DNA from 2 places in the Ferdinandcohnia sp. QZ13 genome. Region 2 is predicted to be linked to the other one. Evidence: riboswitches for the same ligand, from Rfam matches in the RefSeq annotation. Region 2 holds a riboswitch; the other holds the start of a gene.
The links. A riboswitch is a leader RNA that binds a small molecule or an ion and turns the genes downstream of it on or off. The one in region 2 is predicted to bind S-adenosylmethionine.

Region 1 (16,620 bases), 90 kb from region 2:
GTTGTGTAGCTTTCTCAATGGCTACTCTTCCGTTTGGAGCCTCACCGATAACTTCAACATCTGTACATTCGGTTTGAATGATTTTTGTAATCGCCTTCCGTTCAAATAATTCGTCATCGACAATTATCACTTTAATCATGATCTGTCACCCCTTTTTGATCATAAGGAAGCAAAAGTCGAAATGTGGTTCCACTATCTTTTATTGATTCTATTTCTACAACGTCCATTCGCTTATAAAATAACTGAAGTCTTTGGATGACATTTTTTATCCCAATTCCGGTTGAATGTCCGGTTGATTTTTCAAGAGGGACACGATCCTCTGGCGAAGTTCCATCTGCCATCTGCCTAAGCTTAGTTAGTGTGTTTTCATCCATCCCTGCTCCATTGTCTGTAATTTCTACACATATTCGATCAGACACCCGAAAAACGTGTAGCTTGATGATGCCACCATCCTCCATCGATTCAATCCCATGAATAAATGCATTTTCAATGATGGGCTGGAGGGAGAGAGATGGTATCTCGATGTTTAAGCAATCCGGGTCAACCTCCATTTTAAAATCAATCCGTTCGCCAAAGCGGGTACGTTGGATATAGAAATACTCTTTAACAATTTTAACTTCGTTTAAGAGAGTCGAAGATTTATGTAAGTCTCCCAAATTATAGCGAAGCAGTGCAGCAATTGCTTCGATTAACCGAGAGGTGTTTTGAGCCTCTTCCAAGTAAGCCATCTTTGAAACAGTATTAAGTGTATTAAACAAAAAGTGTGGGTTGATCTGGTTTTGTAGGCTTTTTAATTCCAATTCCTTCAGGAGCTTATCAAGCTCTGATTGTTCCTTGATCTCACTTACCAATTGACGAATATTAAGCCTCATTTGATTAAATGTGTTCGTTAATAATTTTAACTCATCATTAGTTGTCACCTTGATTTCATCACCGGAAAAGTTACCTTCTGAAATTTCAGTGGCTGCCTTGGATAATTGACGAATTGGTTTTGTAATTCCGCCTGATAACCACATAGCTAGAAGCAAACTTAATAGAAATGTTGAACTAAACAGGGACATACCCATTAAATTAAAATAACGGTTCTGCTTTTCGATTTCTTCATAAAATAATTGATAATCGGTTAGTTCGTTATTGACTAATGACAACGTTGTCTCTTGAATAAAACCTGCAAATTTCGTTGCTTCATTTAGGTGTGTGGAGTATCGATTAATTTCTTTGTTCTGGAACATCCCAATCGTTAGATCGGTGGCTTCAATATAACTACTAATGATATTTTTATAATTCGATAGAGTAATGGCGTTATTTTCATTCGATAGCTTATTGGTCAGCTGTCCCTGATAGGTTAAAAGCTGCTTTCTAGCGCCAAAATAGTCTTTGAGAAAGGTATCTTCCTCTTCAACGATAAAGGATTGCATTTTTTCATGGACGAGATTAACCTGCTGAGAAATATCATTTAATAACAGAAATTTTTCAAAGCTATCATCATATTCAGAAACGATTTTTTCACTGCTTTTATAAAACAAAAAGGCAACAGCATTCAAAATAATAAAGACAATCATAAAATAAAGAAGTAATTTCGTACGGATTCGAATAATCATGATGGATCCATCCTTATGATACGCTTTGAATCAAGTGGCAGGTCTTCGGGCCGTATGACTCTAGTCTCTGTATGTACCGTATCCGGAACGTTTCGTCCCTCGATTAAGTCGATCATCAGTTGCACAGAACGATATCCCATTTGATAAGGCTCTTGCATGACGGTAGCGTCGATTGTGCCTTTTTTCATATAGTGAAGGGTATCTTCAATGGTATCAAATCCAATAATATAGATTTGATCTTGTTTCTGATAATGCTCAACAACCTGTGCAATTCCGATCCCATCTAAGGCGCTTGTTCCATAAAAGGCCGTGACCTCTGGATGATCTTTAAGGATTTTGTTAGCGGCCTCTGCGGCTCGGACCCTTGTGATATTTGATTCTTCAATTGCAATAATTTGAATCCCTTCCTCATTCTGAATCGCATCTTTAAAGCCTTGAACACGCAGCTGTTGATGAGAAGCGTAGAAATGTCCAGTGACAATCGCAACATTTGCTTTCCCGCCTGTATCTTGAATAAGCGCCTGACCGGCAATAAAGCCCGAATAATAATTATCAGTACCAACATAGGAGTATCGCTTGCTTGTTGCTGCATCGGTATCGACGGTAATCACAGGGATCCCCTTTTCAACGATCTGATTTATCAGTGGGGTAAATTGATCTTCTTGAAGACCTTGTGTTAAAATGCCGTCCACCCTAGAAGCAACGGCCATTTCCAGTGTCTTAAGATGCTCCTCTGTATTTGCTTGTTTTGGTCCGGTATATTCAAGGACAACATTGAAATGCTGAGCAGCTGCTTTTGCTCCATTTTCAACAAGTCGCCAATAATCATTATCCAGCTCTTGTGGAACAAGAACGAAATGATAACGAGGCGCTTCGCTTGTTGCTTTTGCAGAATTGTTCCCAAAGTGGAAAATTTGATAGGCATAATAGCAGGTAAGTGAAAAAGTAATGAGAAATAATAACACCCCAATGCCGTATAGGAATTTGGAAAGGGCAGACAAAGCGAATTCACCTCCAATTTGAAAGCGTTTGTATATTCATTTTAGCGATAAATGGTTGGGGTGTAAAAGAAAAAACTGCCCAGGTGTTTTTGGGCAGTTGCAGAATTATTGATCTTTCCTTCCTATTTCATTACCTGTTGTGTACTCATAGCTTGCTTCATAGCCAGATTCTCTTGCTTTTGGTCCTTTTGCAACCTTGTACTGACCATGATTGGATTGACCGACACGGTTTTTGGTCTTTGCCATATTGAAGAATGCCTCCTTACCCCCGTTTATTTAAGTTCTCCTGTGCCATGCGGATCATTTCTTTGACCATATTGCCACCGATGTTTCCACCTACTTTTCCGGCTTGTTTGGATGTAAGGTTGCCGTTGTACTCATCATTTAGTGGGATTCCTAGTTCCCTTGCGACCTCATATTTTACGTTGTCGGGATTAGTTGGGTCTGTTTTATACCCTTGCTTTTTCATGACGTTTGCTTTTAATTGGTCAAGTTCTTCTCTTGCTTCTGGAACAAGTGGTCGACGTTTTCTTCGTGCCATGTTGAGTCCTCCTTTCATGCTTCATTTTTTAGTAGTATTTCCAAGTATAAAAACTAGAATTTCGGTAAAACTTGGTAGTAACAAGAAATTTTTAAAATATTTATCGAAAATTAGTTTGAAATGCTTGTTTTTTGACTAATCTAGTGATGTAATAGCTTATACCAACAGTTTAATAGGGAAATTTCGCTTAATATCTTGCGAACCTATGAAAAAAGTGGTAAAAAGAATATGTGCTTATTTGGAGAGGAGAATTTAAAATGAACAAAACAGAACTAATCAGTGCAGTTGCTGAAAGTGCAGAACTATCTAAAAAGGATGCAACAAAAGCTGTAGATGCAGTATTTGAAGCTGTTCAAAATGCATTAAGCAACGGAGATAAAGTACAATTAATCGGATTCGGTAACTTCGAAGTTCGTGAGCGTGCTGCTCGTAAAGGCCGTAACCCACAAACTGGTGAAGAAATCGAAATCGCAGCTAGCAAAGTACCTGCATTCAAACCAGGTAAGGCTCTTAAAGACGCAGTTGCTGGTAAGTAATTTTACATAATGATCTGCGTAAATGCCCCTCAGAGATGATCTGAGGGGTTTTTTCATACGGTTAGACTCCAAATTGCTAGATTGACAACATGTGAGTTTGACGCGCATCCTCCTACATGGGAAAATGAGAGTATCGATTTTTACAAAAAGGTAGTGAAGGGATGCAAAAGAGAGTCAATTGCTTAAAATGCAAACACTTTTACACGACATGGGACCCGAAATTTCCTCGCGGGTGTCGTGCCTTCAACTTTAAAACGCAGGCGATGCCGTCTATCACGGTATTTCGGTCCTCTGGGGCACATTGTATGAAGTTTGAAGAAAAGCGTCTACAGACGAAGCAGAAGCCTTCCTACAACGTAGATATTCGGGCATAGGGGTTGAAATTTATGAATATATCTGTCGGTAAGATTTTAGATAAAATGCAACAAGAATTACAGATGGCAAAAAGTGAAGCAAGTGAACAAAAGGTAAGAGAGCGGTTAATGGCAATTCGAACATTATGTGACCTTGTTTTGGATGAGGCACCAGCTGAGGTGAGACGGGTTGAAACTGTGCCAGTGCAGCCAATGCCGAAGGTTGTGCAACCCATTCAGACGATGCAACCAACGACGATTCAAAACTCAACAAAATTAGAAGAAGACGATGCAAACGGAGACTCTCTATTTGATTTTTAAGTAGAGATTTTCCTATTTTGGGCTTTGTCCGATATCCTGGACGTGAAAAAAAACCTTCAGGGTAACGTTATCCCTGAAGGTTTTCAAGAAATTTTTCTCTTTTTTTGTAGAGTTCGTGCGCGGTTTCGATCCTGCAGTGCTCAAATCGAATCTTTCCACCGGGTGCCAGTTGCGCAATTTTATAAATATCAACAGAAATGACGGTTGCAATCCGGGGATAGCCTCCTGTCGTTTGTCGATCGGCTAATAAGATGATGGGTTCACCGCTACTTGGGACCTGAATGCCACCAAGTGGGATGGCGTCAGATGGGATTTCAGCTTTGTCTTTATGCTGTAACGGCGTTGTCCCCTGTAATCGATAGCCCATTCGATCGCCTTGAACAACTCGATAAAGATCTGTGAAGAATTTTTCGATCGCATCCTCTGTAAAATAATTGTCATGTGGTCCCAGAATGGCGCGGACTGTAATCTCTTTTTCAAACGTTGGAATAAAATGACGCGAGAGCCCGGTATTTTTTCGGAAACGACTCCTAGTTCCATAAAGAATATCCCCATCATTGATTTCCGTTCCAAGCTTTGCCTTCGGGTAATACGATTTGCTTCCGAGTACTTCCTCTGCATGAAATCCACCAGCCGCCGCTAAGTATGTGCGAGTACCTGAAACTGGTTTGCCAAACCGGATAATGTCCCCTTTTTTCACGATAAAGGATTTCCATAACGGAGCTTTATTTCCATTAACGGTCATGCTTAAATCAGCACCACATACTGCGATTGAAATTGTGTCTGCCTCAACAAGTAATGTTGGTCCAATCATAGTAATTTCAAGTACAGCTTCACCCCTTGGATTGCCGACAAGAATATTTGCGAGTTGGCTTGAATATGAATCCATTGCGCCGCTTGTGACGACTCCAAATTGTTGATACCCATAGCGACCTAAGTCTTGAAAAGTGGTATATAGCCCTTTTTTAAGGACGGTAAAAAGTGGTTGTCCCATTTAAATCACCTGATTGCCTTAATTGTGATGCCTTCATTGGTTAGTGCGTGATTTAACCTTTGTACGAATTGAATGGCATGAATGTTGTCTCCATGAACACAAATCGAGTCTGCTTTGATGGGAATGACTTCGCCAGTAATCGTTTGGACGGTTTGCTCTTTCACCATTTGCAGAACTTGTTTGATGGACTGGTTGCTGTCATGAATGACGGCGTTTGGCTCGGTTCTTTGGGTTAAGGTTCCGTCAGGCTGATAGGTTCGGTCTGCGAAAACTTCGGAAACGGCATGTAGTCCGTATTTTTCCCCTGCTTCGATTAGCTTGCTACCGGCAAGACCGTATAACACAAGTGTAGGGTCAAAATTAGCGATTGCCTTTGCAATCGCCTCAGCAAGGCTTGTATCGACTGCAGCCATATTATAAAGGGCTCCATGTGGCTTTACATGCGTGAGTTTCACATCATGCACCTGGCAAAAGGCAGAAAGGGCCCCGATTTGATAGATCACGAGATCATAGACGTCAGACGGGGAAACGGCCATGGCTCTTCTGCCAAACCCAACAAGGTCCTGGAAACCAGGGTGGGCACCGATGGCAACGTCATATTTTTTCGCGAGCTGGACGGTTTGACTCATCACATGTGGATCGCCAGCGTGAAACCCACAAGCGATGTTGGCACTAGAGATATGTGGTAATACCTGCTCATCGTTGCCGATTTTATAAGCTCCAAAGCTTTCTCCTAAATCACAATTTAAATCAATCGTTTTCAATTATTTTCACCTCAACCTATCAAATGCGCCTTGGCGTATTTGCGCCCAATTTTTATGCCCACAGGAAGTGGGTCATAAAGACGTTGCCACAGGAAGTGGCTTTCTTAGTCTTTGATCTTATGCGAGATACAGTGAAACTTCAATCTGTGGATGTATTTTTCCGCAGATTGTTAGTTGAACCAATCAGGCTTTTACTGGCAATTGCCCTCAGTGAGGGCTTAGTGCCAGTTAATGCTGAAAAATTTCCTTTGAAAAATCGTGGCATCCGCCGGAGGCTTTACTTTATTTAGCAGAAGTTTGGGACTTCTGCTGAATAAAGTTGTATCGATTTTCGTTTACGAGATTTTCAATTTCCTGATATTCATCAGCCGATATCGGTGTAAACCGTAGAAAGTCCCCTGCTTTCAGTAAAAAAGGTTCTCTCTTTTTAGGGTCAAATAATGGTACCGGTGTTCGACCAATGAGATTCCAGCCTCCTGGTGATTCGAGTGGGTAAATGCCAGTTTGGTCACCGCCGATGCCAACTGCCCCTTTAGGAACTTTAAGTCTAGGGTTTGATAGACGCGGTGTTGCAAGCCTATCTGAAAGCCCTTTTAAATAAGGGAAGCCTGGTAAAAAGCCAATCATATAGACGAGATAGTCAACACTACTATGTATGGATATGACTTCTTCCGTTGATAGTCCTGAATTAAGCGCAACATGCTCAAGGTCCTCGCCATCATAGCAGGTTGGAATAACGATTACCTCTTTTAAAGTGTCGTTCTCGATTGGAGATATTCCTCTGCAAATCTCTGAAACCTGCTCAGAAAGACTTTTATAGGAAGTGAGAATGGGATTATAGTAAATCGTGATCGATTGAAAAGCAGGGACAAGCTCGACGACCCCTTGTAACCTCATTTTCTCAATTTGTTTAGTCGTTCTCTGGATTTGTTTCTGCAAGTCTTTTGAAGCCGGTCTGTTGTAAAAAATCTGTAAGGCCATGTCTCCGACAGGTAATATGTCTAGGTCCATAACAAAACACCTCTTACTACTATCTTATAATGAATATGTTAAAATGAAATAGGAATTTTCAAAAAAGGATGGAGAACGAAAATGAAACTATTTTTAATATTGGGAGCGATTAATGCATTTTTAGCGGTTGCGCTGGGTGCTTTTGGTGCACATGGATTAGAAGGTAAAATCACAGAAAAATATTTAAAAACGTGGAACACAGCGGTTCAATATCAAATGTTTCATGCCATCGGCTTGTTTATTGTGGCGTTTTTAGCGGACAAGTTTTCACAGGTAAACCTGATTACGACAGCTGGTTGGAGCATATTTGTCGGGATTATTTTATTCTCAGGAAGCTTGTATGTATTAAGTGTATCTGGAATTAAAATACTAGGTGCCATCACTCCACTTGGTGGTGTAGCCTTTTTACTAGGCTGGGTTTTATTGATGGTGGCAGCCGTAAAACATTTATAGTATGTGAAAAGGAGTGTCCGTGGACACTCCTTCTTTTTAGCGTGGTGGGTAAGATACTAGACCTTGTTGGGCTCCACCGCCAAATGGATATTGATATTCGATTTCTTCGTCAAACGTAATATATTGTAGGAAGACCATTAACAATAAGTAGCGCATACCTGTTTGTGGATCACTTAAAATCAGGTGGTCACGTCCTGCAGCTTCAATAAGCCCTTTAAATACTTTTTGTTGGTTGGTGTTATCAAAGCCCATGTATACAGTCGCAGCCTTACCTTTGTTCAGGCGAAGAATGTTTTCGATATAGGATTCTTCAAGTGGAAGCATCCCCGGTACATTTTGTGCGATACCACCCGTTTGAGCGAAAGTTGGCGTTTGTGGCATCTGAAAGCCCCCTTGTTGCTGTTGGGTCGGATACGTATATCCGAATTGGCGTGGATCCATGTAGAATCCATACTGTCCATAGCTTTGAGGGTTATACCCGTAAGCTTCATATGGATTTTGCGATTGTTGATTGTCTTTACTCAATGTAAGCCCTCCTCAGAATATGTTTTACTTTTTTTCTAAAAGGCGAATTGCCTTAAAACACGCCAGGACAATCCTCCTGAGTAGGTTGGTAGAAGCAATGTGCCTTATACCGTCCTACGTTCCACTGGTTATACCATTGTGCCGGACAGTTTCCTGATGGTTGAAAAAACCACAATGAAAACCTGGCAGGGTGAAATCTTTCCCCCTTTAGTACCCTTCGTGCAAGTGCGATCTCAGTTGGTCGAGCGGCTTGGTAAAAGTAGCCCTTTTGCGTCGCTTCAAAGCCTCCAGGACTTTGAAAGACCATTCTTCGAATGGTGTTAATGTCCTTAAAATCCAGGCAACGAGATCTCGTACGGTTTACCCCAACATTCCCTACTAATAGCATGCCTTGCCTGCCTTCGCCTTCTGCCTCAGCACGTAATAGCCTTGCTAATAGCTTTACATCTTCCTCCGTGTGCGCAACTACTGCCATTTTCTCACCTCACTTAAAAAAGAAGACTTGTCGAAAGTCTCTTTATTAACTTATTGATAAGGTGAAAAATGGGTTCCTACTTCTAGATTCGTTTTTGGGATACTTTATTAGATTTCTGGTGGATATGTTTAGTGGATTCATCATTGAATTGTATGAGAGAGGAAAAAGGATTATGAATATGGATGAAAAAAAAGAGAGGAAGCCCTCTCTTTTTTTTAATTTATGTGTAAAAATTGTGGAACTTTTTCTTCGGTTAAAATGTTTCCTACAAAGAATGCACCGAATTCACCATAGCGTGCACTTACTTCGTCAAAACGCATTTCATAAACGAGCTTTTTGAATTGAAGTACATCGTCGGAGAATAGGGTTACGCCCCATTCGTAATCATCAAAGCCGACAGAGCCAGTGATGATTTGTTTTACAATACCAGCATATTGGCGGCCAATCATACCGTGGCTTCTCATAAGCTCCTTGCGTTCTTCCATTGAAAGCATGTACCAGTTGTCATTGCCATCACGGCGCTTGTCCATTGGATAGAAGCACACATATTTGTTTTTTGGTAGGATAGGGTATAAGCGTCCGCGTACATAAGGATTTTGGTATGGATCCTCTTTGCTTTCGCCTGCCATATAGTTACTTAATTCAACAACAGATACATACGAATAAGTAGGAATTGTGTATTCAGCTAGCTTTGTTTTGTTGAATTCGTTTTCGATTTCATTCAACTCTTCCATTGTTGGACGAAGAATCATCATCATGAAATCAGCTTTTTGACCAACAATTGTGTATAATGCATGACTTCCTTGGCTTTCGCTTTGAGTCTTATTCCACTTCTCAACTAGACCAAGAAATTCATGAATTGCTGCTTGGCGCTCGTCACTTGAAAGAGTTTTCCAAGATGTCCAATCAATCGAACGGAAATCATGAAGGCAATACCAGCCATCAAGCGTTTGTGCTGCTTCAGCCATTACTATCACTCCTCGTATTACATTGATTATGTATTCAACCACTACTATATCATAGTTTCCCCTATAGCCAACTTAGTAAACTCCGGACAATTTTGTGAACATAAGCATGAGTGAGTAATTTGTAAGGTTGTTGGGAAAATTGAAGATAGTGTCATAATACTGTCACAAGAATTCTAAGGCTTTTTAGTTTTCATTTTGTAAAAAAAGCCGTATCCTTATGGTTGGCAGTTTTAACTTAATTCAGAAGGGGTTGAACCCCAACTAAATAAAGTTAAAGCCTCCAGCGGATGCCACGATTTTTCAATGGAAGTTTTTCGAGCAAGCTCGAAAAAAATCGGGCGGCAAATACGCCAAGGTGTATTTGATCGGGGTACTGGATGACCCAATTTACATAAAAGCATGTAAATGCACGAGATTTAGGAGGTATAAAAGTGAGCGATTTATTTACTCAATTAAAAGAAAAGGTATCAGGAAAGGACATGAAAATTGTGTTTCCTGAAGGACTAGATGAGCGTATTTTAAATGCAGTAAGCCGTTTAGCAAGTGAAAAGGTACTTGTGCCAGTCGTAATTGGTGAGAAGTCTGCGGTTGAAAGCAAAGCAAAAGAGGTAGGCGTTTCACTTGATGGAGTGGAAATCTATGATGCTGATTCTTACCCAGAGTTTGACCAACTTGTTGCTTCATTTGTTGAAAGACGTAAAGGGAAAGCAACGGAAGAGGATGCACGCAAAATTCTTAAGGATGAAAACTACTTTGGAACAATGCTTGTATACACTGGTAAGGCACACGGACTTGTAAGTGGTGCTGCCCATTCTACAGCAGATACAGTTCGCCCTGCTCTTCAAATTATTAAAACAAAGCACGGTGTAAAGAAGACTTCTGGTGTGTTTATCATGGTTCGTGAAGATGAGAAATATGTATTTGCTGATTGTGCGATCAATATTGCACCAGACAGCCAGGATTTAGCGGAAATTGCAATAGAGAGTGCCAATACAGCAGAAATGTTCGATATTGAGCCAAGAGTTGCAATGCTAAGCTTCTCAACAAAGGGATCTGCGAAGTCTCCTGAAACGGAAAAGGTAGTAGACGCAGTTAAGATTGCAAAAGAAATGAATCCGGCCTTGGTATTGGACGGAGAATTCCAGTTTGATGCGGCATTTGTTCCTTCTGTAGCTAAGAAAAAAGCACCGGATTCCGTGATTAAGGGTGACGCAAATGTATTTGTTTTCCCAAGTCTTGAAGCAGGTAATATCGGGTACAAAATTGCACAGCGCCTTGGAAATTTTGAAGCAGTAGGTCCTATTTTACAAGGCTTAAATCAGCCGGTAAATGACCTATCACGCGGATGTAATGATGAAGATGTGTATAAGCTTGCATTAATCACAGCAGCACAAGCTTTATAGGAATGAGAAATGGCCATGTCAGGGAACATGGCCATTTTTTGTGGTTGTATTTGGTTAGTGGCAGTATTTCTGGAATAGTGGCAGTAAACCCTCATCCTTGGACTCAAACCTAACAATCATAGTCCCCAATCCATTTTTAATACATTTTTAAGAAGTTTGATTTGGTCATCCCCGATTTTTTCAGCGAGCTGCTTTTCAATCTTCGCTTTAAGCGCCTCATTTTTCTCATAACATTCCTCACCAAATGATGTGAGTTCAATCGATTTTTCTTTTCTATTGTGTTCGACATCCATTACGTTAACGAGCCCTTTCGCCTTCATGTTTTTTATAAACTTATGAGTAGCCTGTCTCGAGATGTCTACATTTTTTGAAACATATGCAATTGTTGGTTGCTTTTTATATATTCTCGACATGATGTACCATTCGGAGTTTGAGATTGCGATGTCACTAGTCTCATTCCATAATTTTTCTGCAATACCACGAAGTTGACCATGCCTTTCACTTATAAGGTCAATGAGATCTAATTGTTGAAGTACAGGATCCATACATTCCACTCCCGTTTTAATAATCGTCATTACTATACAAAAAACGATAGACATTGTCAACTGAGTTGACAAACCGCGAAATAACTACAGTTAGGGGATTTTGTCTTTATTACAACCCGTAGAGATGATAATCTTCAAATGTCAACCAAGTTGACATTTTTCGCAAAATGGAGTATGATAAGTATAGTCAACTAAGTTGACAATCCATTGGATAGGAGCATGGTACATGTTTAATATTGGGGATCTGGTGATTTATTCAAATCAGGGGATTTGTCGAATAGATGATATTTGTGAGAAAACATATTCTGGGATTACTCGAAATTATTATATTATGAGCCCAATTGAGGATAGTACTTTGACGATTCAAAATCCAGTAGACAATGACCGCAATTTAATGCGAGAAATCATTGGGAAAAGTGAGTCAGAGGAGATATTGGACTCGTTTAAGCTACCGGGAATTCAGTGGATTGATCATGCGTCAGAACGTCATAAAAATTATTCTGAAATCGTTTCTTCTGGAGACAGAAAAGAAATTTCGAGCGTTTTAAATACATTAATGAGTAAAAAATATGAATTTGAAATGATTGATAAGAAGTTATCTGAACATGACCGTAGACTTCTCCTTCATATTCAAAAAATACTTTTTAAAGAGTTAGCCATTACGTTGGATACGACGGTAAAGGCCATCGAGAAAGATATTAATCGTATGATTGCGCAAAAAATGAGCAAGACCTCCCATCACGAGGTAGCCAATTTCGTAAATTAAAGGTAAAATAGGGAATGTTAAAACCAGGCAATGCCTGGTTTTTTAGGGTTCATTTGCATTTGCGATTTTTAAAAAAGTACCTTTTGTGTAATAGGAGTATGACGTATGACCGAAAGTCTTTTACACCAGCCAAGCTGGCGGATTATAGATCAATCAAGTTTAGGCTATCAATTTGATGCATTGCAATCGTTTGCGATAGATGATACGCTTTGTGCATTTGTAGGAAAAGGAGATTCACCAGCTACTGCAAGGGCCTGGGTTCATCATCAGACCATTGTGCTTGGGATTCAGGATACGAAACTTCCCTTTCTTGAGGAGGGGATAGAGCTCCTTGAGTCAATGGGCTTTCGTGCAATCGTACGAAATTCGGGCGGACTAGCAGTGGTTCTTGATGAGGGAGTGCTAAACATCTCGCTTATCTTTCCTGAAACAGAAAAAGGCATTGATATCAACCGTGGCTACGATACAATGCTTGAGTTGATTCGAAAAATGTTCGATGGCTATGAAGTCGACATAGTAGCACGAGAGGTTGTCGGTTCATATTGTCCAGGAAGTTATGATTTAAGTATAGATGGGAAAAAGTTTGCAGGAATCTCCCAGCGTCGTCTTCGTAATGGGGTGGCTGTCCAAATATATTTAGGTGTGACAGGAAGTGGATCTGAGCGTGCAGAAATCATTCGAAAATTTTACGAGGTGGGGCTGCAAGGGGCAGAGACGAAATTTGTCTATCCGGATGTAAAGCCCGAAACGATGGCGTCCTTGGCAGAATTGATTGATCCTAATCTTACTGTCCAAACCGTCATGTTACTGCTACTTCAAACCCTAAAAAACGAAAGTGAAAGTATCTTCGCTTCACAGCTTACCGAAGAAGAAATGCCATTATTCGAGCAAAACCTTTTACGAGTGCTCGAACGGAATAACAAAGTATTATAAGGGTCCAGGGGGACGGTTCTCCTGGTCCCTTTTTTTGTGGAAGCTGTTAATTGCGCGTTAGTCGGGCACATATGCGTCATGATACGAAAAAAGGCAAATTACTTCCTTTCCCACTATTAAAATATTTTTTATAATAAAAATATTGAAATTTGTTTTTGACCATGATATGATTCTCGTCAAGTAAGATATTTGAATATGATTGCTGTATTTTCTCTTATCAAGAGTAGGCTGAGGGATTTGGCCCGATGACGCCCAGCAACCGACCGTAATACCATTGTGAAATGGGGCGACTTAGTTCGCCGGGTAAACAACCCGCAAGGCACGGTGCTAATTCCAACAGAAGGATGATTCTTTCTGGTAGATAAGAGGTGCGAAGACTTTTGTATGCTTCAAGCCTCTTTCTGATAAGAAAGAGGCTTTTTTACATCTTCAAAAAGAAGCCTCAACAAACAGGAGAGTGATGGGTTTTCAACTTGAGTAAACAGATGTGAAAAATAAGATTACATACAAAAGAAGGGGAGAAAATTAAATGAAATTATCAAAACTATTATTCACGACATTATTAATTATTGCAGTACTAGTTGGCTGCCAACCGAAAGTAGCTGAAGAAACAACGAAAACAGATAGTACAGAAGTAAAGAATTCTGATCATCCATTAGCAAACAAAAAAGTTGCGTTAATCATGCAGCAAAACTTAGGAACATTCTCAGCGCAATATATTGAGGGTGTTGAGGAACAAGTGAAAAAGTTCGCAGGAGAAACAACGGTTTTTACATCTGATGGTGACCTCGCGAAAATGGCGTCAAACGTAGATGCAGCGTTAAACCAGGGCTTCGATGCCATTTTAATTGACCATGGAACAAAGGAAGCACTACAAAGTTCTGTTCAAAAGGCAGTCGATAAAGGAATTCCAGTTGTTGTTTTTGATGCAGAAGTGGAAGTGGAAGGTGTAACCGTTCTTGAACAAGGTGACCAGCAAATGGCACAAATGACACTTGAAAAATTGGCAGAAGACGCTGGTGGTGAAGCAAATATCGTAAAAATTTGGGTTGCGGGCTTCGCACCAATGGAAAGACGTCAGTTGGCCTACCAAGAGTTTCTTGATAACAACACAGGCATAAAAGAGATCGCAACATTTGGTGCCGCTACGGCAAACACGGCTTTAGATACACAAGCACAGATGGAAGCTCTTTTAAAACAATACCCTGAGGAAGGTCAAATTACAGCGGTTTGGGCAGCGTGGGATGAGTTTGCAAAGGGTGCTGTTCGTGCCATTCAACAAGCAGGACGTACAGATATTAAAGTGTACGGAATTGACATGAGCGATGAGGATTTACAAATGATTCAAGCGGATAATAGCCCATGGGTTGCGTCGGCAGCGGTTGATCCAAAAGATATCGGACGTATCCAAGTTCGTTTTGCATACCAAAAACTAAACGGTGACGAAACACCTGAACGCGTAAAATTAGAACCTGTTTTCGTAACAAAGGATGCACTTCCAGGAGAACAAATAACAACTGCCGAGCTTGACCAGTACATTGAAGGCTGGGGTAAAAGCGAACAAGGCTACACAGACGAGTTGAAAAAGCTTGAAGCTGGAGAGTAAAAGAGAGGGCCTTCAAAGGTTCTCTGTAAAGGAGGATATGTAGATGCCCTTACTCGACATGAAGGAAATAACAAAAAGCTTTGGAAAGGTGATTGCGCTGGAGCAGGCTTCTTTTGAACTAGAAGCTGGTGAGGTTCATGCCTTACTTGGTGCAAATGGAGCGGGAAAGAGCACGCTGATGAAAATTCTATCGGGTGCTTATGAGCTTGATACAGGGGTGATTACCCTTGAAGGCGAAACGATCAACATTCGTAATCCAAAGGATGCGAAAACACATGGAATCCACTGTGTCTATCAAGAGGTCGACACTGTGATTGTACCGCAGCTCACCGTTGCTGAAAACATTTTGCTAGATACGTTTTCGACTGAAAAGAGCTTATTTATCAATAAACGAAAGCTTCGTGAAAAAGCAGCTTCGATTTTAAAGCTTTTGAATGTAACAGACATTCCAATGACGAAACAAGCATTGGAGCTGTCACTAGCTGAAAAACAATTAGTGCTAATCGCAAGAGCACTCGCCCATGAGGCAAAGGTCATTATTTTTGACGAACCAACAGCGCCTTTATCGATTGAAGAAACGAAGCATCTATTTGAAATCGTAAAAACATTGAAGGATAAGGGAGTCGGCTGTATTTTTATTTCACACCGGCTTCCAGAAGTGTTTGAAATCTGTGACCGCTTAACGATTATGCGCGATGGGAAAACGATTACTACTTTTTCGACGAAAGAAGTTACCCAAAAAACCGTTATTGAAACGATGCTTGGTAATTCCTATAAAGAACAATCCACGAAACGGAAGACAGTGAGGGGTGACCTTCTTTTAGAGGTGAGTGGTCTTGATGATGGAGAAAAGCTTGCCAATGTATCGTTTACGGTTTCCGAGGGGGAAATTGTTGGGGTTGTTGGATTGGTAGGTGCCGGAAAAACGGAGCTTGCGAAAACATTGTTTGGTCTCCGCTCCTACGAACAGGGTGAAGTCAAAGTAAAGGGCAAGTCACGACATTTTACGCATTCCCAGCAGGCAATTGAAGCGGGGGTAGCACTTGTTTCAGAGGAGCGTCGTAAGGAAGGACTGTTCGTTCACGAGTCAATCTCTACGAATCTATCCTTTGCTAATTTGAAAAAATTCTCACCGTTTTTATTCATGGATCGGAAGGCTGAGAAAAGCTATGCTAGCTCTATCATTGAATTGCTTGGGATCAAGGCGAAAGATACGGAAGTGTTGGCTGAGCATTTAAGTGGGGGAAACCAGCAAAAGGTTGCAATTGGGAAATGGGTATCTCGAAATGCGAATCTCTATTTGTTTGATGAGCCGACAAAAGGGGTGGATGTCGGTGCAAAGCAGGATATTTTCCAGCTTATCTATTCCCTCGCCGATGAGGGGAAAGGGATCCTTTATTTTTCCTCTGAAATTGATGAAATCATCCGAATTTCAGATCGAATTCTAGTCATGTATGACGGGGAAATTGTGAAAGAACTTTCGCGAGAAGAGGCAACACAGGATAAAATCCTCTTGTATGCTAGCGGTGGAAAGGAAGACGTACATGAAAGGGAATATCATCAGCTTCTTGTTTAAATACGGGGCAATTGTATTAATGAGCTTTATCTTAATCTATTTTAGTTTTGTAAATGATGCCTTTTTTTCATATGGCAATCTATCCGATATCTTAAGGTCAATCTCAATCGTGACACTCCTTGCGTTAGGGGTGACCTTTACACTGGTTGTTGACGGCTTTGATTTATCGGTTGGGTCAACGATGTCGTTGTCGGTTGTAATCACGGCGTCATTGATGGTGTGGTATGAATTACCGCTTTGGGTGGTTC
Region 2 (16,620 bases):
ATAAAGGTCTAACCCCACATTCGGAAATGTGGGGCGTTTTTGTATCAAATTAAAAGCGCCCGACCATCTATGGTCAGGCGCTTTTATCATCAAAATGAAACATATTGAAGTGGATTGACTGCATTTGAGTGTCCTCCACTGTATTGGGTCGGGCTATATGGTCCGTCATAGATTTCAAAGTGAAGATGCGGGCCGGTTGAGTCACCTGTATTCCCCATGTAGCCAATTAGTTGACCTTGCTCTACTCGGTCATACTGGCCAACAAAACGTTGATCTAAATGGGCATATACGGTTGTCATTTGACGTCCATTGATATAATGGGTAATCATAATGACATTTCCATAACTGCTTTCTAAACGGGAACGTGTAACTGTACCGCTTGCCGCTGCATAAATTGGAACATTTCCTACACGGCCACCTTTTCCGATATCAATTCCAAAATGCATTCTTCCCCAACGCATTCCAAAACCTGACGTTAAACGCCCTGTTGTCGGGTTCATAAATGCCCCATTGTTCACAACAGGAGGCGGTGCTTCAGGTAGAGGAGGCGGTGTTTTCCCTTCTGCTTCGGCCTTTTTACGTTCCTCTTCGACCCTTTTCCGCTCTTCTTCAGCTTTTCTTCGCTGCTCCTCAAGCTCTTTTTGCCTTTGGTTCCAAGCATTGATTTCCATCTGGATCGCCTTTTCCTGCGCGGCTAATAATTCTCCAACATCCTCCAAAGCATGGAGCTCCTCGTGCATCTTTTGCTCCTCAACCTCTAATTGGGCCATTACTTTGTTTTGTTCTTGAATTTGACCCTGTAGCTGAACTTCTAACCGGTCAAGTTCTTTTAGCTGGTCTTCTTGCTGTGCAAGTAAGGTTTTAACCTCTGCTTTGTTTTCTTCAAGTTGTTTAATGTCTGCTTCATGCTCATTCATAATTTCACGGTCAGCTTGTACAAATGTAGATACTGCACTAATCCGATTAATGAAATCATTAAAGCTTTTAGCGCCGAGCAACACATCCACATAGCTAACTACTCCACCGCTTTGCTGAAGACTGCGCATCCGCTCTTTGATAAGCTCGTCCCGCTTTTGAATCCGTTCCTCAAGCACCTTCATTTCGGCCTCAAGACGTTCAATTTCTTCTTTTGTTTCTTGGATTTGTGCTTTTGTTCCATCAATTTTGCTGCGGGTTTCACTTACGGCAAGATCAAGTCGTTTAATTTCCTGCTCGACACCGACTTTTTGTTGTTTAATCTCACCAATTTTTTCTTCTTTTTGAGTAATTTCAGACTCTAACTCTGATTTTTTTTCCTGAACTTCCTTCTTTTCACTTTCTAGCTGTTCATTTTTTTGAATCGCTAATGCAGTATTAGGCATGGCCGTCAATAAATTTCCGATTCCTATTGATATACCTACTCCAACCATTAGAAGTTTGCGCTTCAACGAAATAGCATCCCCCTTCTACCAACCTAGCAATCTATCATTTTAATGGGTGACAACCCTATTAGTCCATCACCACAAATATCATATTTTGCTATATATTCTCATGTTTTGTATTATAACATAAAAATTTGTCTCAAAACGTCAAAGTAATATTACAAATATATTTCATAATCTGTTGAAAACACTGGATTAAGCAAAGATTTTTCGACAAACGAAGTAGACACGTATAGCACTTCATAAATATAAAAAACTCGCCTTATTAGACGAGTTTCCTATAATTCTCCGAACATTTATTTAAGATGTTTGCCCGAACGTAAAATGGATCTCTCCACTAGTACGTTCATCGCATCTATACTATACTTTGCTGCTTCATCATTTAATTTTATACAGGATAGTTCCGTACATGCCAAAATGACCGTTTTACAATTCTCTTTTTCAACAAGGTGCATAATCAACTCTTCAAGCTCACTCGAATCTACATCTAGGTCACTTTTGACATTGTTATAAATAATATCCATGACCTTTTCTTGTAAGCTATCATTCGGGGCATGAAGATTTAGCTTATACTTCTCACAAACATCCGCGTAGATTCCACTCTGTATCGTTCCGTTTGTAGCAAGAATACCAATCCTCGCGCCCTCCCCATACATATCATGGATATCCTTTATTGTTTCTTCGACCATGTTGATAATCGGGATCTTCGTCATTTTTTGCAGCTCATTGTAAAAATAATGAGAAGTGTTACAAGGAATGGCAATGTTCGCAACTCCTGCTGCTTCTAGCAACTTGAAATCATTTTTAACGGCATTTAAAAACGTTTCACCCGTATTTGTAAGAATTGCACGGGTTCGGTCTGGAAGGGTTGCATGATTAAGAATGACCATATTGAGATGATCTTGGTCCTGATGAGCCTCTGTTCGATTAACAATTTTATCAAAGAAAACAGAGGTTGCCTTTGGACCCATGCCACCTATAACACCTAATGTTTTTTGTTCCATGTTAACACCTATTTCCTAATTACTTAACTGTCATTGCATGACTCCCTAAGTCCTCATAGCTTGCAAAAAACGCATCCGCATCATACGTAATTTGCCCCTGCAATGGATCCATGACGTGCACCTTGTTTCCTACATAGCCATTTAGGACAACAGCGTGTAAGTTCGTCGGAGCATTGAACGTTGCGTTTGTCTCGTGAATATTCCAAGAATAATTCACTTTCTTCTTACTTAAATCTAAGGTTACCCAAACGACCACAGGGTTCCCTTCTTCAAGCTCCATCATGATTTCATCACGTGAACTCCCGCTTAGGTCAATGGGTTCTAATTGAGCACCTACCTTATCAATGTAAGTTTGTGCTGCTGTTACAATCGGAGGCGCATAGGAAAAGAAGCCACTCCATTGGCGTGGGTTTCCAGCATATGCTTTATTCGGATCTGGTCCATACAATACCTTGTTGACTGTCTTAAAGGGCTGCTTCGGTAAATAATTGTCAGCCATGTCTAATTTAGAAACGTCGTAACCATGAAAATTTAATACCGAAGTCAACGAGGTAATTTCACATCCGTTCGGCAACTCCGGTAACTGGAGTACTTTGTCAACTGGAATAAACACCTCAATTTTACCATTCAATACTTCACGATATGGATTGGCTTCCTGGGCATACACCGTTGTAAACCCAGAAAACACTCCATCTGTTCCAGAAATCACACTTCTAGCAATTCCCTTAACAGTTTCAACATTCAATAATAAATAACCGACACATATGAGATTCAAAAATAATAATCCCGTTACTATTTTTTTCACTTCTATCTGCCCCTTCCCCCACTCTTACCAGTAGGTTCCTTCTGCTGAATAAAGTTAGACAATCACTAGAAACCATGTATATGTGAAAAAACAGGTTTTATAACTCGATGAAAAATTTCTTATACCACACAAGGAATACATAAACCGTATAGATGTTTCTTGCATAGTTATGTCTTCCATGGTAGTGGTCATCAAGATATTTCATAAGCTCTTCTGTTTGGAAGAATTCTTTTGCAATATCAGATTCAAACATTTCTTTTACGATGTTGTAGTATTTCTCTTCACGGAGCCAGTGTCTCATCGGAACTGGAAATCCTACTTTTTCACGTTTTGCCCATTCTTCAGGTAGCACCTTTTCAGATGCAGCACGTAGGGCATACTTGGTATCGATGTCGTTCACTCGTAAATCACTAGGGATGTGAGAAGCCATTGACATGACTTCTTTATCTAAAAATGGTACCCGTAATTCAATGGAGTGAGCCATACTCATTTTGTCTGCTTTTAGGAGGATATCCCCCGGAAGCCAAAGTTTAAGGTCAAGATACTGCATTTTTGTTACATCATCTTTCCCTTTAACCTTATCATATACTTTTTTCGTTATACTTTGTACAGAAGGGCCTGTTTGATATTCATCTTTTAAGACTTTGCGAGCATCTTCTTCCTCAAATATTCTCGCTTGACCGATGAACTTTTCCTCAACCGGTTGACCACCCTTCACAAGGAAGTTTGTAATTTTATTTTGCGGCAGAGCAGCACTGATTCCGGAAATCACACGTCGAATTCCATAGGGAATCTTTTCGTATTTTTCTAGCTTTCCAGACTTTTGGTACCATGCATAGCCCCCAAAAATTTCATCTGCTCCTTCACCAGAAAGAACAACCGTTACGTGCTCACTTGCTAATTTTGATAAAAAGTACAATGGAACCGATGATAGGTTTGATTGTGGCTCATCCATGTGATATTGGATGGTAGGTAGCATTTCAAACGCCTGATCTGCCGTCATTAGTTCTTTATAGTTCTCAATTTCAAGGATATCGGATAAATCCTTTGCTAAGTTCGTTTCATTGAAGATTCCTTCATGATCTTGGAATCCTACAGAAAATGTTTTATTTGGCATTAATAAAGCCGTGATATAACTCGAATCAACCCCACCTGAAAGGAAGGAACCAACCTTTACATCACTAATTTTATGGTAATTTACCGATTCCTTTAAGGTATTGTTAATTTCTTCAATATAATGGTCAAGCCCTTTATCATCGGCATCAAAATCAATATCCCAATAAGGCTTGATTTCAATATTCCCTTTTTTGTAAAGCATATAATGACCAGGCTTTAATTTATAAACACCTTTAAAAAAGGTTTCATCAAGCACTGAATACTGGAAGGTTAAATAAGGCTTTATCGCATCTTTATTTAGTTCTTTCTTAAAAGCTGGCTGTTTTAAAAACGACTTGATTTCAGAACCAAAGATAAGCGAGTTGTCTGCTGTATTTTGCGTATAATATAAAGGCTTTATCCCAAAGAAATCACGTGCTAAAAACATTGATTCATTGTTCTTATCCCAAATCGCAAATGCAAACATCCCGCGAACCTTTTGTAAAAGGTCAACCCCATATTCCTCGTATGCATGGACGACAACTTCACTGTCAGAATCACATTTAAAAATATGTCCTTTTTCAATAAGATCTTCGCGAAGCTCTTGATAGTTGTAGATTTCACCATTGAAAACTAAAACACAGCTACCATCTTCATTGAGCATGGGCTGGTTTCCTTCATCAGATAAATCAATGATGCTTAAGCGGCGAAAACCTAAAGTTGCTCGATCATCTGAAAAATAGTTACCACTATCAGGACCTCTATGAATAATTGTGTCCATCATATCATTTATTACTTGTACTTTATCTATTTCAAGCTTTGAATCAGCAAAACCAACGAAGCCACACATAGTTTAATCACCTTTTTATTTTTATAAATTTCTTTGTTGACTGTAATTTGAGTCTGTTTTTTCGTATATTAGCTAGTAGTTCGTTCACAATTTCTCTTTCATTAAACGGAATTTCCTTATCGCCAATTACTTGTGCAGTTTCATGGCCTTTCCCTGCTAGAAGGATAACATCTCCTTCTTGACTGTTTTCAATTGCATATTTAATCGCTTCTCTACGATCAATTTCTACATGATATTTACCGTCAACCTCATTCATGGATTCTACGATTTCTTTTGCAATCAAATTTGGATCCTGTTCTTTCGGATTATCAGAGGTTACAATCGATAAATCGGCATATGTAGCTGCAACTTTTCCCATCGCTCTTCGCTTATCACTTCCATCTTTTCCAGGTGCCGCATACACGCCAAAGACAACAATTAGTCTTCCTTTGGTAAATGGTCTTAAAGTGGAGAGTGCTTTTTCTAAGCCATCTTCCGTATGGGCAAAATCAACGACAACTTTTCTAGCTTTATCTTGGTAGATGACCTCAAGCCTTCCTCTTATTCCTTTTACAGCATCTATTCCTTCTTTAATGTCTTCCAAAGACATTTGATTCGTATAGGCAGCAGCGATAGCTGCTAAACTATTATAAACATAAATTACACCTGGTATGTTCACCTTTATGTCTACTGAACCAGTTGGAGTATTTAATTGATACGTACTGTAATCTGCATAAAAGTGAAGATCTGTTGGGTAAATATCTGCTTTCTGATTGATACCATACGTAAGAATCGATTTATTCGAGTCTTTTACCCTATCGATAAGTCTTCTTCCATATGGATCATCTACATTTATCACTAAATGTTCCTGAGCTAAATCAAAAAGCTTTGCCTTCGCGTTAAAATATTCTTCCATATTTTTATGAAGCTCTAAGTGATCAGGCGTTAAATTCGTAAAGATAGCCGTATTAAAATCACAATAAGCTACACGATTTAAGTCTAATGCGTGAGAGGAAACTTCCATGATGCAATCTTCAATACCTTCATCTACCATTTTCGAAAAAATACCCTGTAAATTTAATGATTCAGGAGTCGTATTTTTATTTTCAAAATGTCTATTGTTTATTATAGTACCCATAGTTCCTATCAGACCAATGGATTTTTTTGCCTGTTCAAAGATAGACTTAACAAAATAGGTTGTCGATGTTTTCCCGTTCGTCCCTGTAATCCCAATCAGATTTAATTTTTCAGTGGGATTATCATAAAAATTAGCAGACATTCTTGCTAACGCTAATCTTGTATCCGAAACCTTGATGATTGTCACATAGTCCTCAAGCCATATATCTCGTTCAACAATAATAACAGTTGCACCTTTTTTAATGGCATTTTCTATATAATCATGACCATCAACTGTGAAGCCAGATATGGCAACAAAAACGCCGTTCGTTGTTACTTCCCTTGAATCATAAGCGATAGAGGTCACTTCTACATCAAGACTTCCCTTTATTTCGGTATAATCCAGATTACGTAAAATTGATTGTAATTGCATTGTTATCCACTCCAATTAATGACCTTAACTTACAGCATTATTTCTTTATTTTCTTTAGTAGCTTTTTGGAAATGATACCAGCATATGAAAATGCAGGCTTCGGATCCTTCCAATCCCATATCGCATATGCTTTCGGTTTAAAGAAGGACTTTATGACCTGCGGCATCGTTAATTGACCCGTTTTTAAATAACCCTTTATTGCATAGAAGTCTTCATACGCATACCAAAAGACTAGGTTTGTATCATGTTCAATCGCCTTTGGCGGTAATGGGTTACCTGTTAGTTCTCGATATGTAATGTATGGAAAGTTAAGCCCTACCTTGTAAAGCATACTGTTCAAATTAGTAATCCTTACATTTAATTCAATTAAGTAATAGGTACCCGTTTCAGAGTCCTTTTTAAATTCGATTTCTACAAAACCTTTGAACCCAATTGCTTCTAAAAACTTAGAACCAATTTCATAAAGCTCTGGTACATATTTCTGTCCAGTGTACACAGATGCACCAAAATTTATAGGATATTGACGGTATTTCTGACAGGTCATCCAGTGCGTTACCTTTGCTTCTTGGTTTAAGTACGCATCAAATGTATACATATGGTCATCAAACCCAGGAATGATTCGTTGCACAATGACTTCTTGATTCGCTTCTTTCGCTTTTTGTAATGCCTCATCTAATTCCTGACGGTTGTTAACTTTAAATAACTTCCTGCGGAAAATAGATACAAACGTAGGAGAATCAGTTGGTTTCACTAAACATGGAAATTTAATATTTTCTTCAATTTTCTCATAAAAGTTTTCTTCCCCAAGATGAACAGTTTCCGGTACCGCAACTCCGTGTTTCACGGCCAATTTATGTAATTCATCCTTATCCATCGTTTTGGTATAAAGTCCTTGCTCCGTTTGAGGGATGAGATAGAATTCTTTTAGTTCATCTAAATATTCATCTATCACTTCTACATAGGAGTCGTGACATGGAATTAACACCGGTTTTGCCGTTTGCTTTCTCGAATATTCCTTTAAAAAGGCTATAAATTGCTCCTTTTCTTTTCGATAATGCGGTGCAATTACGCGCTCCGAGCAATATTTCGACTCCGCTCCGTACGTATTTTCATAGGAATAATCTACGGCTACCGTATGTATCCCTTCACTACCCAAACATCTCATCGTACTTAAGCCTATATAATAATTGTTTCCTAAAACAACTGCTTTATTGTTCATACGTTACCAGACTCCTTGATTTACTTCCTAATTTGACTCTTTGTCAATAGAGGATGTTCAAAAAGTCGTCCGAAAATGACACATCGAATTTCTGCGTTGGCTTGCTTTTGGAGTTCCTCACGTATTAACTGCATACGCTCCGGTACTCAAAGCTGCGCCGCCTTGAAATTCTCGGTCCTTTTCACTCTCCTTTTTGAACTCGTACTAATAGTACAATATTGACACAGAATAAGGGGTGTTTCAAGATGAAATACACCTTTATCCCGCTTGTTATTAAGCTGTAACAATTGAAAAATAAAAACAAAAAATAGAGTACAGTATAGATGTTTTCGTACTCTAATCCCCTTTTTCGACGTTTTTCCCAACTCTTTTTATAGTAGATTTATCATCTTTGTTCTATTATATACTATTCCACAGTCCCGCTCATTTTAGATTTAATCGGAAAACGGAATGTTTGATCGCTTGTTCCTGAGCTAGAAAAAGTTCGTTCCACATACTGAATTTCTGTCTCCGACATTAATAATATGGTAGAACTTCTCGTCCCATACCCATTTGTTTTAATAAATAAAGAAGAAAGAATTCGTTCCCATTCGAGTGACACGCCTGTTTTAGGTAGGAGATTGTCATTTGGCCGATCTGTATTTTGAAGTAATTCTAATAGGTTCTCCACTAGATTTTCTCCGTTTATAATAGTAGAAATCCCTTCTTTTCCTCTTTTCACTTTCGGCCAGTTTGTATCGAGCAAATCGTTGCTAAGCCCATGTATACCTGGTTTTACTCTTTCAATGATTTTTCCAGCATTGGAATAATAATAGAGGTTATCCAGATCACCCACTAATAGATTGTAGCCTGGATACTGAGAGTTCGTCTTCTCTAGCTGCTTCATATATTCTGCAATGGCTCCATTATAGGTAAGCGCATCTTTTACTAGTTTTCCTCTCGATTGTTTGCCTTCTAATATCTCACTTGGGTCACGATAGTTTGTTAAGGCCGCAAAACGACCAAATGTAGTAACCCCCATCCACGTTCCCATTTTTTCAAGATCTCTTCCAGCCAATAGAGTAGGCTCATCCTCCCAGAAGTGAATCGGAGCTGTTGGTCGCTGCAGAAACTCATCCCGGTTTGCCGCAACAATTAATTTATAGACCGGATGTGCTTGGTAGGCAAACAAAATTAAACACATTCTAGCCACCGCCCTTTTTCACAAATTATATCATTTGCGCCCCACTTACGTAAAAATCTTGGACTGGATAAAGTTCTTTTACACAAAAAAGCAAGGGTAAACACCCCTGCTTATATGACGAATCTACATCATTTAAGGTTACATTTTCCAGTTAAATATCCAGTCTTACTTCTTAATGAGTTTTTTGGAGTTCACGGGCCTTTAGTTCTCTTCGTAAAATCTTCCCGCTGATCTTTGTTTTTGGAAGTTCATCTAACACTTCGATTTCCCTTGGTGCAGCATGAGCCGCAAGATGTTGTTTCACAAATACGCGAATTTCCTCCAGTAAATCAGCTGTTGGATGATAGTCTTTCTTTAGTACAATAAAGGCCTTTACAATTTCTCCTCTTAATGTGTCAGGTTTTCCAATGACACCAGCCTCAGCCACTGCTTCGTGTTCAATCAACTTGCTTTCGACTTCAAAAGGACCGATACGTTCACCTGATGAATTAATCATATCATCGCTGCGTCCTTGGAAAAACACATATCCATCACTATCTAAAATAGCCAAATCACCAGATATATACCAGCCATTTAAAAAATAGGAATGATATTTCTCTTCATTTTTCCATACTTCTCTCATGATGGATGGCCAGGATGCCTTGATACCTAGATGACCAACCTGCCCATTAGGGAGCGAATTTCCATCATCATCTAATACCGCTACTTCAATTCCAGGAATAGGTCTACCCATCGATCCTGGTTTAATGACCTCTGAAGGCAAATTGACGATTAATTGCGCTCCTGTTTCCGTCATCCACCATGTATCATGGATTCTTTTCCCTAACGTTTCCAATCCCCAAACAATAACTTCAGGATTCAACGGTTCACCCACACTTAAAATATGACGTAGTGAACGAAGTTTATATTTTTTAAGTACCTCATTTCCTTCCGCCTTCAACATTCTAAATGCTGTAGGAGCACTATACCAAACCGTGACACCTGTCTTTTCAATTGTTGAATACCAGGAATCTGCATTAAATCTCCCCCCATTGACTACAATTGTTGCTCGATTTAGCCAAGGTGCAAAGATTCCATACACGGTTCCTGTCACCCAACCTGGGTGTGCTGTACACCAATAAACATCATCCTCTTTTAAATCAAGGACCCATTTTCCCGTTTGGTATTGCTGAATCATAGCTCGATGTGCGTGGACAATCCCCTTAGGTTTTCCTGTAGACCCGCTTGTATAATGAATATTAAGCCTTGCCTCAAGGTCCAACCATTCGATTATCTGATTATTACTTGGAGTATTTGCTAGCACCTCTACAAGTGAGATTTCATTTTCCTCACATTTTTCTGGCCCTTCTGTAATGAACACCGTTTTTAATGAAGGCAATTGTTGTTTAGGAACTCTTTTGACCAACTCAGAATCTGTAATGAGAAAGCGACCCTCGCAGTCGGAAATCCTGTCCTTAACCGCATCCTCCATGAACGCTTCAAACAGAGGACCCGCAATTGCCCCTAGCTTAACCGCTGCAATCATCGCAATATACATGTCAGGATTTTTGGGCAAAAAGATAAACACGATATCTCCCTTTTTCACTCCGTATTTTTTCAATACGGTTGCTAGGTGGTCAGACTTATCTTTTATCTCTTTAAATGTAAAGATCTGTTCCTCTTCTTCATTAATATAGTGAAGGGCAATTTTGTCCCCATACCCTTCTACAACATGGCGGTCGATACATTCATAGGCCATATTCACTTGCCCTGTTTGGTACCAGCTAAATTCCTTTTTAACCTCTTCCCAAGAAAATTGCTCGCGAACCTTATCATAATTGTGAAGATTATAATCTCCGTCAAAAGGTTTTATGAAATCTAATTTTGTGGTTGTCAAATCTGCACTCCCCTTTCGCTAACTTAATAGTGGATGTTCAAAAAGTCCGGTGAAAATGACACATTATAAGAGGAACTTCGACTAAATGCCGACACGTCCTGTGTCGAACGTCGAAGTCACCACATCCTGTGGAAGCTCGTTGGCTTGCTTTTGCGTTCCTTGGAAAGGAAAATCACCTTTCCTGCGTGCGAAGGAGATTCAAAGAAGCACTCCTTATGCTCACGTATTAACAGCATACGTTCCGCTGCTCAAAGCTGCACCGCCTTGAACTTCTTGGTCCCTTTCATCCTCCTTTTTAATCACTCATTTTAATAGTTCCAATATTTCCGCCTTTAGTTGTGCTAGCTTTACATCCCCACGAGACCTTGGCTTTGGTTCATCAATTTGAATCGATTGATAGACTTCGCCAGGTTGCCCTTTTAAAACGATAATCCAATCACATAAATAAAGGGCTTCATCGATATCATGGGTTACTAAAATCATCGTGGATTTGTATGTATCCCAAATAGTTAACAGTAAATCCTGGAGCTGCATTTTCGTAAATGCATCAAGTGCACTAAACGGCTCATCTAAGAGCAACACTTCTGGTGCTGTAATAAGTGCCCGAGCAATCGAAACTCGTTGCGCCATCCCACCGGAAATATCCTTTGGATAGTGATTTTCAAAGCCATCTAGCCCAACTAGTTTTAAATATTCCTGTGCCTTTTCATGCTTCTGGCTCTCATTCTTCAAACCAAATGAAATGTTTTCGATTACTTTTAACCATGGCATTAAACGTGATTCCTGAAAAATAACGCCTACCTTTTCATGAACGGATTTGATTTTGTCACCGCTGATTTCAACCGTTCCTGTGTAATCTGGATCTAATCCAGATAAGACTCGCAATAAGGTACTTTTCCCACAACCACTCGTACCTAAAACGCCAATAATTTCACCTTGTTTTGTTTCAAAGCTGATATTTCTAAACCCCGTCGTACCGTTCGAAAAGGTACGTGAAACATTTTGAACTGCTAGCATTCTTTTTCATCCTTTCACGCCTTTTTCACATAGCTATCTTGCCAATGAAGTGTTTTTTCCTCTGTTTTCTTCAGAATGGAGTCCGTTATTTTTCCTAGGATTGCAAATAGCACAATACTGGCAATGACCGTTTCAGGAGAATAAGAGTTTTGACCAACGACAAGCAAATACCCAATCCCCTGACTGGCTCCCATTAATTCGGCCGCAACAACAAACATCCATCCTAACCCTAGACCACTTCTGATCCCTACTAAAAAGGATGGAAGGGAAGCAGGCAAGATGACCTTTCTAATTAACTCGAACGTTGAAAAATTATAAATTTTCCCTACTTCAATCAACTTTCGGTCAACACCCTGAATGCCAGACACGATGTTTAAATAGACCGGAAAAAACACTCCGACAGCAATTAGTGTGATTTTTGAAGGTTCGGCAATTCCCATCCAAAGGATAAAAAGGGGTACCCATGCAAGCGATGGAATTGAACGGAACGCTTGAAGCATTGGATCTAATAATGCTTCAGCTACTCGAAAATAGCCGACCAATGAACCAAATAGGACAGCAGCGACCACTCCGATAAGAAAACCAAAAAAGATTCGATATAAAGTAATCCCAATGTGACCCCAAAGGCTTCCATCTCCAGCAAATTCAATTATTTTTGCCAGAATGACCGTTGGTGCCGGCATAAGATGTGCTTCAAGGACACCAATATGGCTTAAATACTGCCAAACCACTAGTAAAATGGCAGGAATGATACTACCAAGTAAAATGATTTTCACATTGCCCGATAAAACAAACTGAGTTTTTGACTTCACCTTTATTTGTCTGGATACCGCTTCACCTTTTATGTTCATAGCTCCTCCTCTTATTGCTTTATTCCTTTTTGCGCAAATGTCGGATTAATCAATTCTTGAACTAATTTTTCTAATTCAACATCTTTTTTGATAATATTCTGTGCTTGGAGAACCTTACCCGCTTCCGTTAAAGCCTCAATTTGTTCTTCACCAGGCATCGGATTAGAAAAATCATTGCGTTCATTTAATTGCTTATTTGCTACTTCAATATCAATATTTGCTGATTTTGCTAGAATCTCTGCAGCTTCCTCTGGATTTTCTAACACCCATTTTCGAGCCTTTTCGTAAACTTCTATGACCTTTTCAACATATGCAGGGTACTTTTCAGCAAATTCCGAACGGACATTTAAGGTCCCATACGTATTAAAATCAGCATTCCGATAGAAAAGAGTTGCATCTGTTTCTAATTCAACTCTTGCCATGTGAGGATCTAGTCCTGACCAAGCATCTACCTGACCAGACGATAATGCCCCCGCTCCATCTCCATGCTGTAGATTAACTATCTCAACATCTGATGGACTGAGTCCTTCCTCATCTAGGGCACGTAATAGAAAAATATAAGGGTCAGTTCCGATTGTTGCGGCAACCTTTTTCCCTTTTAAGTCACTTACACTTTGAATCTTTGAGTCTTTATTTGCCACCAATGCCGTCCATTCTGGCTTTGAATAAATATAAACAGCTTCAATCGGCGCACCATTTGCTTTAGCCATTAAGGCCGCTGCCCCTGCCGATGAACCAAAATCGACGCTACCACTGTTCAAGAATTCGAGGGCCTTATTACTGCCTTGGCTAAGTACAAACTCAACCTCAATTCCTTCTTCCTCAAATGCCTCTTCAGCCCAACCAAACTCTTTTAGCACAAGACTTGTTGGAGAATAAAAGGCATAATCCAATTTAATTTTCTCCGGTTTTTCATTCCCTTGGCTAGCCTTACCTGAACTATTAGAACAACCTACAATTCCAACAAACAACAATAAAACAATAAAAACAGCACTTATTTTTTTCATCTTTTTTCTCCTTTTCCATAAATTCCAATTGGTAAACTGAGAATAATATTAATACAACTCCAAACCTTCATCTTTTAAGCGATAGAAAAAGCCCTCTTCAGTAAGAAGAGGGCTTTTTTCCTCCTCTTATCTTTCAGGTAATCGTACCTGATGGATTTAGCACCTTTTCAAGAATTACCTTGAAGGTTGCCGGGTTTCGTAGGGCCATGTCCCTCCACCGCTCTGGATAAGAGTTCTTTATTAAATTAATACGTCTCTGTTTTGCTTTATAAAAGGATTATAGTATGCGGAAAATCAAAAGTCAAACACTTTTGGAAATATTTTATTTTATTTGAATATTATTTGAGGTTATAATCAATCCCCTTATTCCTATGTTTTAGCGACTAAAAATAGACCATAAATTCATTTGTGTCATATTTGTGAAGCCTATTGCTTTTATTGTAAATCCGCTGTATATTAAGAGTGTAGAAAGTTAGTGAAATACTTCACAAACTACTACAAAAGCTGGCAGCTAACGCACTCATATTTTTTTACAACGACTTGTGAAGAGTTTCACAAATTAATTATAAGGGGAGATTAAGATGAGAGCATTCTTAAAAGGACCTAAAATGGCAGTTATTTGGACAGTATTACGTGTATGGTTAGGAATTCAATGGCTAGAAGCTGGTTTTCATAAAATAACAGCAGGTGGATTTGATGCAGGTGGTTTTATCCAAGGTGCCATCGCAAATGCAGGTGGAGATCACCCAGCAGTACAAGGCTGGTATGCAGCATTCCTTGAAGGATTTGCCGTACCAAACATTGAGTTATTCAACGTACTCATTCCTTGGGGTGAATTCTTAGTAGGACTTGGTTTAATTCTAGGTTTTGCAACTATCCCAGCATTACTTGCAGGTGCATTCATGAACCTTAACTTCTTACTTGCTGGTACAACAAGCACTAACCCAACGCTTTACACAGTAGCAATCATTCTCTTATTCGCAGGAGCTGCAACTTACTACTACGGTGTAGACAGATTCGCAGTACCTTACCTTACAAAACGAATTAACGACAAAAAAGCTACAAAAACAGCTACAAACGTAGCGTAACGAGAAAAGCGCAAGGGGCCTGCATATCGGCGACCAGCACAAGCCGATGGCCCCTGGAGCTAGACATAAATGAAAGTGTTCCTCCTAAGCTAGGGGGAACACTTTTTTATGTTTTATTCATCATCAATTTCGCCGTCACCTATTTCATCCTCTTCTTCGATTTCCTCAATGTCTTCCCCTTTTTCTGGCATTTCATCATCATCTCCGCATCCCATTAAGAAAAACATCGGGAACGATAGTAGGAACAGCATTAGCAACCGTTTCATCACAAAACCTCCTTTTTTCTAGACTTTCCATTCACTCTCGAAATATGTAGACTAGAAAGAGTAAACAGTATTAACAGTTCTAAAAATTGGAGGTAAGTCAGCTATGCGAAAAATAAAACTAGGAACAAGTTCATTAGAGGTACCTGTTGTTGCAGTAGGCTGTATGAGGATTAATTCTTTAGAAAAGCCTGAAGCAGAAAAGTTTGTACAAACCGCATTAGAAATCGGTGCCAATTTCTTTGATCACGCCGATATTTACGGTAGTGGTGCTTGTGAAGAAATCTTTGCAGATGCAATACATATGAATGATGACGTGAGAGAAAAAATCATACTTCAATCCAAATGTGGCATTCGAAAAGGTATGTTTGATTTTTCAAAGGAACATATCCTCAATTCTGTGGACGGTATCTTAAAACGACTCAAAACAGATTATCTTGATATCTTACTTTTACATCGTCCCGATGCCCTTGTTGAGCCTGAAGAGGTTGCAGAAGCATTTGATCAACTAGAGTCTTCAGGTAAGGTTCGTCACTTTGGAGTCTCCAACCAAAAACCCATGCAAATTCAATTGCTTAAAAAATATGTGAAGCAACCAATCGTTGCCAATCAATTGCAACTAAGCATTCCGAATGCCCATATGATTGCAAATGGCGTCTCTTCAAATATGCAAATTGATCAATCCATTAACCGTGATGGAGATGTACTCGATTTTTGCCGATTAAATGACATTACCATTCAGCCTTGGTCACCATTCCAATATGGTTATTTCGAAGGACCTTTTCTTGGCAATGAAAAATGCCCCGAATTAAATCAAAAAATTGATGAAATGGCAGAAAAATATGGTGTATCCAACACAACGATTGCGATTGCATGGCTATTACGTCATCCAGCCAATATGCAACCGGTTATAGGCACCATGAATCTTAATCGTTTAAAGGATTCCGTAAAAGCAAGTGATGTTCAGTTAAGCCGTGAAGATTGGTACAGCATTTTCCTTGCTGCTGGCTATCTTCTACCATAAATGCAAAAAGAGGCACCTACAAAAAGGTGCCTCTCCTATTAATTTTCCGTAAAACCTGTAGCAATTACAGTTACAATTATTTCATCTTTTAAATTGTCATTAATGACTGATCCAAAGATCATATTTAAATCCTCATGTGTTGCAGACGAAATCACATCTGCCGCCTCCTGAATTTCAAAGAGGCTTAAGTTTCGTCCGCCAGTGATATTCAAAATAACACCTCGAGCGCCACTTATCGATGTTTCAAGCAGTGGACTATTGATTGCTTTATGGGCTGCTTCAACCGCACGCCCTTCTCCTTTTGCCATTCCAATTCCCATTAAAGCTGTTCCCCTATGAGACATAACTGTTTTTACATCGGCAAAATCAAGGTTGATTAACCCAGGTAC

Region 1: it holds a riboswitch for S-adenosylmethionine, as region 2 does, so the genes downstream of both, RGU12_RS22540 (sugar ABC transporter substrate-binding protein) here and RGU12_RS22990 (aliphatic sulfonate ABC transporter substrate-binding protein) in region 2, are expected to answer to the same signal.

What each region holds. Positions count from the first base shown of each region.
Region 1 is NZ_JAVIVW010000015.1:1,753,866-1,770,485, reverse strand. Features, by position in the region: gene RGU12_RS22630 (response regulator transcription factor) at 1-139, opposite strand, end outside; gene RGU12_RS22625 (histidine kinase) at 132-1,601, opposite strand; gene RGU12_RS22620 (sugar-binding protein) at 1,598-2,602, opposite strand; gene RGU12_RS22615 (hypothetical protein) at 2,708-2,848, opposite strand; gene RGU12_RS22610 (alpha/beta-type small acid-soluble spore protein) at 2,865-3,143, opposite strand; gene hbs (non-specific DNA-binding protein Hbs) at 3,401-3,679, shown strand; gene RGU12_RS22600 (YwdI family protein) at 4,066-4,353, shown strand; gene RGU12_RS22595 (5-oxoprolinase subunit C family protein) at 4,421-5,347, opposite strand; gene pxpA (5-oxoprolinase subunit PxpA) at 5,353-6,111, opposite strand; gene pxpB (5-oxoprolinase subunit PxpB) at 6,394-7,122, opposite strand; gene RGU12_RS22580 (DUF423 domain-containing protein) at 7,204-7,575, shown strand; gene gerQ (spore coat protein GerQ) at 7,612-8,100, opposite strand; gene RGU12_RS22570 (cell wall hydrolase) at 8,153-8,575, opposite strand; gene hemQ (hydrogen peroxide-dependent heme synthase) at 8,791-9,543, opposite strand; gene pta (phosphate acetyltransferase) at 9,975-10,946, shown strand; gene RGU12_RS22555 (MarR family winged helix-turn-helix transcriptional regulator) at 11,063-11,491, opposite strand; gene RGU12_RS22550 (CarD family transcriptional regulator) at 11,718-12,257, shown strand; gene lipL (octanoyl-[GcvH]:protein N-octanoyltransferase) at 12,363-13,190, shown strand; SAM riboswitch class I at 13,402-13,558, shown strand; gene RGU12_RS22540 (sugar ABC transporter substrate-binding protein) at 13,720-14,796, shown strand; gene RGU12_RS22535 (sugar ABC transporter ATP-binding protein) at 14,840-16,372, shown strand; gene RGU12_RS22530 (ABC transporter permease) at 16,341-16,620, shown strand, end outside.
Region 2 is NZ_JAVIVW010000015.1:1,844,039-1,860,658, forward strand. Features, by position in the region: gene RGU12_RS22935 (Crp/Fnr family transcriptional regulator) at 1-4, shown strand, start outside; gene RGU12_RS22940 (murein hydrolase activator EnvC family protein) at 90-1,427, opposite strand; gene cuyB (cysteate racemase) at 1,718-2,425, opposite strand; gene RGU12_RS22950 (C39 family peptidase) at 2,445-3,230, opposite strand; gene asnB (asparagine synthase (glutamine-hydrolyzing)) at 3,328-5,175, opposite strand; gene RGU12_RS22960 (UDP-N-acetylmuramoyl-L-alanyl-D-glutamate--2,6-diaminopimelate ligase) at 5,183-6,703, opposite strand; gene RGU12_RS22965 (carboxylate--amine ligase) at 6,741-7,922, opposite strand; gene RGU12_RS22970 (NRDE family protein) at 8,329-9,105, opposite strand; gene acsA (acetate--CoA ligase) at 9,278-10,981, opposite strand; partial or broken gene RGU12_RS22980 (ABC transporter ATP-binding protein) at 11,285-11,935, opposite strand; gene RGU12_RS22985 (ABC transporter permease) at 12,013-12,849, opposite strand; gene RGU12_RS22990 (aliphatic sulfonate ABC transporter substrate-binding protein) at 12,861-13,856, opposite strand; SAM riboswitch class I at 13,980-14,089, opposite strand; gene RGU12_RS22995 (DoxX family membrane protein) at 14,438-14,944, shown strand; gene RGU12_RS23000 (hypothetical protein) at 15,058-15,210, opposite strand; gene RGU12_RS23005 (aldo/keto reductase) at 15,314-16,231, shown strand; partial or broken gene ftsZ (cell division protein FtsZ) at 16,273-16,620, opposite strand, start outside.